Regions from separate parts of the Galactobacillus timonensis genome, predicted to be linked through region 2. Evidence: a T-box and tRNA genes for the amino acid it is inferred to sense, from the RefSeq annotation. Region 2 holds a T-box; the other holds one or more tRNA genes.
The links. A T-box is a leader RNA that pairs with one kind of tRNA and senses whether it is charged. The one in region 2 lies ahead of alaS (alanine--tRNA ligase), so its partner is inferred to be a tRNA-Ala.
Positions count from the first base shown of each region.

Region 1: it encodes a tRNA-Ala, which carries the amino acid that the T-box ahead of alaS (alanine--tRNA ligase) is inferred to sense. The anticodon was not compared.

Region 1 covers NZ_LT964740.1:500,706-504,854, reverse strand. Annotated here, with positions in the region: gene C1714_RS12960 (HAD family hydrolase) at 1-61, shown strand, start outside; gene C1714_RS12955 (N-acetylmuramoyl-L-alanine amidase family protein) at 45-833, shown strand; gene C1714_RS12950 (CBS domain-containing protein) at 826-1,527, shown strand; gene C1714_RS12945 (HU family DNA-binding protein) at 1,639-1,932, shown strand; gene C1714_RS12940 (beta-propeller fold lactonase family protein) at 2,009-2,941, shown strand; tRNA gene C1714_RS12935 (tRNA-Ala) at 3,090-3,165, opposite strand; gene C1714_RS12930 (S66 family peptidase) at 3,219-4,149, opposite strand, start outside.
Region 2 covers NZ_LT964739.1:2,176,976-2,181,124, reverse strand. Annotated here, with positions in the region: gene C1714_RS10365 (ABC transporter ATP-binding protein) at 1-239, opposite strand, end outside; gene C1714_RS10360 (ABC transporter permease) at 251-1,204, opposite strand; gene C1714_RS10355 (ABC transporter substrate-binding protein) at 1,208-2,218, opposite strand; gene C1714_RS10350 (hypothetical protein) at 2,465-2,695, shown strand; T-box leader at 2,737-2,938, shown strand; gene alaS (alanine--tRNA ligase) at 3,007-4,149, shown strand, end outside.

The sequences.
Region 1 (4,149 bases), on a different contig from region 2:
CATGGGTGCAGAAAGCGTTCTGGATGATCGGGAAGGAAAGACGGATGAAGAAGCCGGTTAAAAATGGAAAAAACAGGAAGCCGAAGAGAGCAGTAAAAAAGGCGGCCGCTTCAGGCAATCGGACCGCTGGTCTTCTGAGTGCGGTCATTATCCTTGCGGTATTGATCTTCGGCATCTATACGCTGTGGCTTCGTCCTTCAAACAGCCGTAAGGTGATCGTTCTGGATCCGGTACACGGGATGGATGATTATGCGTTGAAGGGGCTTGTGAATGAGGATGCGTTCAGCCGTCAGCTCTGCGATGAGATTTCGACGCAGCTCAAGGCGACAGGACGTTACGAGGTCGTTGAGACGCATGATGCGGATACGATGATGAGTGTGAAGGAACGGGCAGAAGTGGTTAATGACTGTAATGGGGATCTTCTGATTTCCATTGGCTGCTGGGACAGCTCCTATATGTCTGTGACGGGTCCTCAAATCTTTGCGGATCAGCCTTCGAGCAGGACGAACAGGGACAGTGTCTCCTTTGCGAATGATCTGAATCAGGGGTTTCAGGATGCGGGCATCAGCAGTTCGGTTTCCTATTTTTACTATCATCCGCTGGCCAACGGCCGCAGCTCGGAGCACATTGTTGATGTGTCTGATGCGACGGATTACGGGGAAGAGACGTTCGCCCTTCTGGAGCAGTCAGAGGTGCCTGGCGTCGTGGTGCGCCAGATCGACGTCAACAGTCAGAGTGATGTGGATGCCTATATGAGTGAAGAGGGATGTCAGAAGCTTGCGTCCTACTATGTGAAGGCGATTGACGCCTATTTTGGAGTGGACAATGGCTGATCTCAGCAATGCCGAGCGGTTTCTGAATGCGTATGCGCGCTGTGAGCAGGCGCTGAACCGGATGCAGAATTCCCTGGAATACAAGACGTTCAATGTTCTGCTGAAGGAATGCTCCGAGAAGAATCCGGTTGTACGCAATCATCTGGAGGAGCTGAAGGAGTATGCGCAGCTTCGCAATGCGATCGTGCATCAGCGTGATCAGTATCTGGAGATCATTGCGGAGCCGACGGATGCGGTGACGGTTCGCTTTGAGCATCTGGCACAGCTGCTGGATCAGGATCTGGAAGTGATGCGCTTTGCCAGTTCGCCGGTTCTGACCGCAAAACCGGGTGATTCGGTGGAAGAGGCATTTGAGAAACTGAACCATCTGGGGGCTGATAAGCTGCCGGTCTATTCTGAAAACAATATGTTTCAGGGGCTGGTTACAATGACGGAGATTGCGGCCTGGGGTCTGTTTGATCGCAATCCCGAGCATCGGGTGGAGCAGCTCATCAAGGCAAAGAAGAGTGATCGTGTTGTCTTTCTTGCGCGGCATGATTCGATCATGAAGGCGGCGGATGTGTTTGCTTCAGCCCGTCGTGAGAAGAATGTGACGCCGGTGATTCTGATTACGGAACACGGAAAGATGAATCAGAAGCCGGTTGGAATTTTGACGTCGTGCGACCTTCAGCAGTGGATTTCCTATTTGTCATAAATTGCTTGAAAAGGCATATTTATGCGTTTTTTCTTGCATAAGGGCAACGGTGGGTCTACAGTAAATATGTCAGAGATATGACAGAAAGTTAAAAGGAGATAATCAATCAGTATGGCTAAGGAAGTTAAGGTTCTGACTAAGAAAGATCTTGCGGAAGGTCTTGCCGAAAAGGAAGGGCTGACGAAGAAGGCGGCTGCAGAAATCGTCAACTATGTGTTTGATGAGGCGGCTGAGACGCTGAAGAAGGGCGGCTCTGTCGATATCAGCGGTTTTGGTAAGTTCTCGGTCAAGAAGAGAGCTGCTCGTACGGGTATCAATCCGCAGACCAAGGAGAAGATTGAGATCAAGTCTGCCAATGTTCCGGCCTTCAAGGCGTCCAAGACCTTAAAGGATCTTGTCAAGTAAGCAATCGATCGGGTGACGGTGCTTCGGTGCCGTCATTTTTTTGTCTCTGCAGGGGCGGCGGTGCTAAACTGAACATATGGAAAAGACTATTCTTACAGGAACTTATTCGGAACGTGGAAGTAAGGGTATTTATGCGTGCAGGTTCGCGGATGGGCATTTGGAGCAGCCGGCGGTATTCGCTGAAGTGAAGGCTGCCAAGGCGATTGTCGTGGATCCGGACAGCGGACGTGTTGCCTCGGTCATGGAGGAAGGCAAAGAGGCTGGTGTCGAGGTGTTTGAACGTGATGGTTCGCTTGTCGCGGCGCTGCGCGTTGAGACGACGCCGTCCTGCTATGTTGCCTGGAATGGTGGAAGAATCTATACGGCAAACTACCATGAGGGTACGGTATCGGTGATTTCTCTGCATGAGCAGGAGCTTCATCTGGATAACCGTGTGCTGGTCCGGGACGGGGCCGGCTGTCATCAGGTGCTGTTCCATGGGGATCAGGTGCTTGTTCCGTGTCTGTTCCTGGACCGGATCATGATCTTTGACCGTGATCTGAATTATCAGTCGTCGATTCGCTTTGCCTTCGGTACAGGTATTCGTCATGGTGTGTTTACGGCGGATGGTTCGACGCTTTATGCCGTATCGGAACTGAGCAATGAGCTCTTTGAGATCAAAACAAATAACTGGTCCATCGTGCGCAGGGCCAGTGTTCTTCCGGAAGGTGAGCAGCGCCGCAGAGGAACGGCGGCAGTACGTCTTTCCCCGGATGAGAAGACGCTGTACGTTTCGACGCGCGGCATAGATCTGATTTCGGTGATCCCTGTCGACAGTCTGACCGTAAAGCAGGCGGTTTACAGCGGTGGCCGTCATCCGCGTGACATTTTCCTGGTAGACAATTACCTGCTTGCAGCGAATCGCTACAGTGACAATATCGCAGTGTTTGAACTTGAAGATGATGGCTGCATCGGCAGGGAACTGCAGGCTCTTGCGGTCCCTTCACCGGTATCAATTCAGGTGCTTTGAAGGATCGGAAATCATCAATCAGAACGATCAAAGTAATGGAGGCATTTCCTGTACCGGCCGGTGCAGAGTGCCTCTTTTCTGATTTCAAGCCGCATCTTGAAGAAAAGAAAAAGCCGCATTGTTATGCGGCTTTTCAAGTGCTTCTGAATGGTGGAGCTGGGGAGGATCGAACTCCTGACCTCCTGATTGCGAACCAGGCGCTCTCCCAGCTGAGCTACAACCCCATGCGATTCAGCAGAACTATGTTACCACAGAATCGTTTGGAGTGGTAAGGAAACTAGATGCACCGGAAGGAAATACTTCCTTCGCCATTGGTGATGGAAACATCGGCGATGGCGCCGTTGATCATTGTCCAGGCCGGTACGGTGTGACCGATGTCCATCTCCATGACCCACGGGATGGACAATGGGGCGAATGCAAGTTCTACAGCTTCTCTGTAAGTCATTCCTGTATCGGAATGCGGAATGAGTACACGTCCGATCAGAACGCCTCTGCAATGGCGGAACCAGCCGGCATACTTCATCTGCAGAAGGGTGCGATAGAGTACTTCGGCAGAGAACGAGAAGTCATCGAAGTACCACAGGATGCCATCGTCTGCGTAGCGTTCAATAAACTGAGCCGTGCCGTCATAGGGTGTTCCGATCATGTCCTTAAGAACGTCGATACATCCGCCGATACAGCGGCCGGAAAGAGAAAGAGTCTCCTGGCTGCTTTCATAGATGGTCGGCGTATCGACGCCGCCATAGTCTTCCATCCAGCGTGCCTTGCCTGCATGGACAGGAGAGGACTGCTGACTGACGGAGGCACCTTTGAGCATCATCAGATTTACTTCCTTATAGGGATTCATCTCGTCAAAGGATCCGGCATTGTAACCATAGAAGGTCGCAATGTCATAGCGCGTTGTCATTGTGTAAAGGAGGCTGGTGGGATCCGATGCGCCCATGGTCCATTTCGGGTGCCTGGATACTGTTTCCCAGTCCACAAAGGGGAGCATTTCAAAGTTGAAATCGCCGCCCGCCGCTGCCATAACGGCATTGACCTTCTCATTTGCGAACAGGCTCGTGAATTCTTCGCCGCGCTCTTCAGCGCTTCCGCCGCGGTTGCTTTCGAGGCGAACATTGGGCGTTTCCACGGTATTGAACCCGCGCGAGTGAAGGGTATCAAGGGACATCAGATAATTGGGCAGACTCCCGTGGTCGCCAGCCCCT
Region 2 (4,149 bases):
GCAGCACGCTGATAATCCGCGAGTCCCGTGACATCATGGCCGTCGATCAGGATGGCTCCGTCATCAATCGGCCAGACGCCGGCGATGGCATTGAGCATCGTACTTTTGCCGGCACCGTTGGAGCCGATGACGGTAATGAAATCACCATCCTCCATCGTGAGGCAAAGATCGTTGAGGGCATGTTTCTCGGTGATTGTACCGGGATTGAAGGTCTTGGAAACATGACGCAGTTCAAGCATTGTATGCATGATCACGCCTCCGTTTCATACTTCTTTGCCTGCCGTTTCGCTTTGGCAAAGGAGGAGCGCCGCTTGCCCTGCAGATAGGGAACGGCAAGGAAAATACCGACAATGACAGCCGTGAAGAGTTTGAGGAAATTGGCATTGAGCTTCATCCACAGAACCAGCACGACGATGATGTAGTAGAGAATGCCGCCGCACACCATGAAGGAGAGGCGACCCGCAAAATTCAGATGCTTGCCAAGCAGTGCTTCGCCGAGCACTTCGCCGATGATCACGGCCGCCAGACCGATGACGATGGAGCCGCGGCCCATATTGATATCGGCAAAGCCCTGAAACTGTGCCATCAGGCCGCCGGCAAAGGCAACCAGTGCATTGGAAATAGCCAGTCCGATGACATACATGGACTTGATGTTGATGCCCTGTGCCTTGGCCATTTCCGGATTGGCACCGGTTGCACGCATCGCGGATCCGTGCTCCGTACCAAAGTACCAGTACAGAACGGCAATCAGGATGGCGGCCGTAAGAATACCGGTCACCAGTGCCATCGGAATGGAGCGGGACGTGATGGCCAGGGTGGCTGTGGAGGCGGGAAGGGCCTTGTTGGCAGCCATGCCCATGATGGCAAGGTTAATGGAATACAGTGCGTATTGCGTCAGGATGCCGGAAAGAATCGAAGGAATGCCGAGCAGGGTATACAGGATGCCCGTCACGGCACCCGAAGCAAGACCTGCCAGTGCGGCAATCAGCATGGCTGACCATGGATTCCATCCGGCCAGAATTAACATGACCGTGACTGCGCCGCCGGTGGTGAATGTTCCTTCGACGGTCAGATCGGCGATGTTGAGAATGCGGAACGTAATGTAAACACCCAGGGCAAGGATACCCCAGATCAGACCCTGTGCGATGCCGGCAGGCATGCTGGCAAAAAGGGCTGCGGGATTTAATGCATAGGAAATCGGCACTGCTTATTCTCCTTCGTCAGCGGTATAGTCATCCGGAACCGTGATGCCCAGGGCCGTGCAGCGCTCCGGGTTGTAGAGCTTTTCCGGATTGGAGTAGTACTCAATCGGCATCGTGGAGATGTCGGATTCGCCCTTGAGAATCCTGGCAGCCATGGCACCGGTTGTCTTGCCAAGCTCATAGTAATCGATGGAGAGGGTGGCGATGCCGCAGCCTTCCATGATTCCCTTTTCGCCGGTAATGATCGGTGTACCCGCCTGGGAAGCTACGTTGTTGATGGCTTCGGTGCAGGAGGCTGCCGTGTTATCGGTCGGGATATAGAGAGCGTCACATTCGGAGCAGGCCTGCTGCGTGACGGAAGCGACATCATTGGAATCGGCAAAGGTGTAGACAGTGACGGTCTTGCCCTTTGCTTCAAGGGCGGCCTTGACTACATTTGCCTGATAGACGGAATTGGCTTCTGCGGAGCAGTAGAGGATGCCGATGGTGTTTGCATCCGGGAGCAGTTCATCGAACATGTCCGCCTGCTGATCAAGCGGAGCAAGATCACTTGTACCGGAGACGTTGCCGCCAACGGTGCCGTTGAAGTTATCGATGCCCAGAGCTACTCCGTATTCCGTAATGGAAGTCCCGAGAACCGGAATCGTGTCGGTTGCGGATGCGGCTGCCTGGAGAGCGGCTGTTGCGTTGGCCATGATCAGGTCGACGCCTTCGCTGACAAACTGGTTGGCAATCGTTGTGCAGGTAGGCGAATCGCCCGATGCGTTCTGATAATCGAATTCAACGTTGTCGCCAAGCTCTGCCTTCAGCTCATCTTCGAAACCCTGGGTTGCCTGATCGAGGGCCGGATGCTGCACAAGCTGAATGATGCCGACGAGATGGGTTGCCGTTTCACTTGCAGATGCGCTGCCAGCGGCTTCTGCAGTCGATGCGGCAGATGCGGAGCCGGAAGATCCACATCCAGCCATGGAAAGGCACATCATGGATGCCAATACGGATGCTGTGAATTTTTTCATAGTTTTCATTCCCCTTTGTAAGCTTTTACAACATTGAAAATATATTACAAAGATAGGTATTCGTCAACGTGCGAAAGAAGAATTGTGGGCTTGAAAACGCGTTTGTTTTCCAGCAGGATATAGATATGAAGTGTACCCCCTAATCTTCCTTGTCCCTGCTGCGGGGGAAAACTGCAGCTGGATCAAAGTAAATCATCTCCATGGCACGATCGCTATACCTGCAGAAAATGCAGCAGAACGTTTGTTGTGAAGTACAACTGGATTCTGTTGTTCATCGAGATGTTTGTGGTTCTGAAACTGCTGGATCTTTTGTCGAGAGCGATTGCGGGAAGAATGGTCTTTACAGTGGATCTGCAGCTGGCCGCCTTTTTGATCGAAATCGGGCTGGCTTTGATTTTTTCCAGGTTTCAGCCGTGGCTTCTGTTGAAGTTGAAAATCATGCGATTCGTGGATACGGAAGAAGAGAAACTGAGTTAGTTCTCTGTTTTCATTGGCCTTGTTTCATGCTAAGATATGCGGGAAATCGATGAAAAAGACAAGTAGGGAGCGTGACGGATCCTTAAGAGAGCAGATGGTTGGTGAAAATCTGCGGCCGTAGCTTTCTGAAGCTGCTTTGGATGAGCGCTTAATCGGCGCCGGAAGCCGCCGTTACCGGCATAAGTGAGGTGCGTCAGCGCTGCTGACGAAACAGGATGGTACCGCGTGATGAACGTTCCTGCAGTCTTTGCCGGAATGTTTTTATTTTGGTAAAGGCGGAAAAATGAAGGGAAACAGGAGATAGGAAAACGATGACGAGTGAAAACAGACAGCTGAGCGGCAATCAGATCCGGCAGATGTTCCTGGACTTCTTCAAGTCCAAGGGCTGCATGGTGGAGCCGGGCGCGAGCCTGATTCCGCACGATGATCCGACGCTGCTTTGGATCAATGCAGGTGTTTCGGCACTGAAGAAGTACTTTGATGGCACGGAGAAGCCGGCGAGCAACCGTATCTGCAATGCGCAGAAATCGATTCGTACCAACGACATTGAAAACGTCGGCCGTACGGCACGGCATCATACGTTCTTTGAGATGCTGGGCAACTTCTCGATCGGCGACTACTTCAAGAAGGAAGCCATTGCCTGGGCTTGGGAATTCCTCACAAGCCCCGAATGGATCGGCTTTGATCCGAAGCGTCTCTATGTGACGGTGTATCCGGATGATACAGAGGCTTACAACTACTGGGTTGCCAACGGCATGATTGAGTCCCATATCCGCAAGAGCGAGGACAACTTCTGGGAAATCGGAAGGGGACCTGGCGGACCGGATACGGAGCTGTATTACGACCGCGGTGAGCGCTTTGATCCAAATCATGTAGGTGAGAAGCTGTTCTTCGACGATGTTGAGAACGACCGGTACGTTGAGCTGTGGAACATCGTCTTCTCGCAGTATGACTGCCGTCCGGGCGAAGTACCCCGCAGCCAGTACAAGGAGCTGCCGCAGAAGAACATTGATACGGGCATGGGCCTGGAGCGCCTTGTATGCATGGTTCAGGATGGTGATACGAACTTTGATACGGACCTGTTCCTGCCGATCATTCATGCGACCGAAAAGTATGCTAAGCACAGCTACGATGAGCCGGAATACAAGATGGCGTACCGTGTCATTGCGGATCATATCCGTACCGTAACGTTTGCGATTGCGGATGGTGCGACGTTCTCGAATGCGGGCCGCGGCTATGTTCTGCGCCGCGTTCTGCGCCGTGCCGTGCGCTATGGCATTAAGCTGGGCATTGAGGATGCCTTCATGTACAAACTGGTCCAGGTGGTTGCGGACAATATGAAGGACTTCTATCCGTATCTCGAGGACAAGGTGGCTCTGATCTCCCATCTGGTGCGCAATGAAGAGGAGTCGTTCCATAAGACGCTGGCCAACGGTGAGGCGCTTCTGAATGAT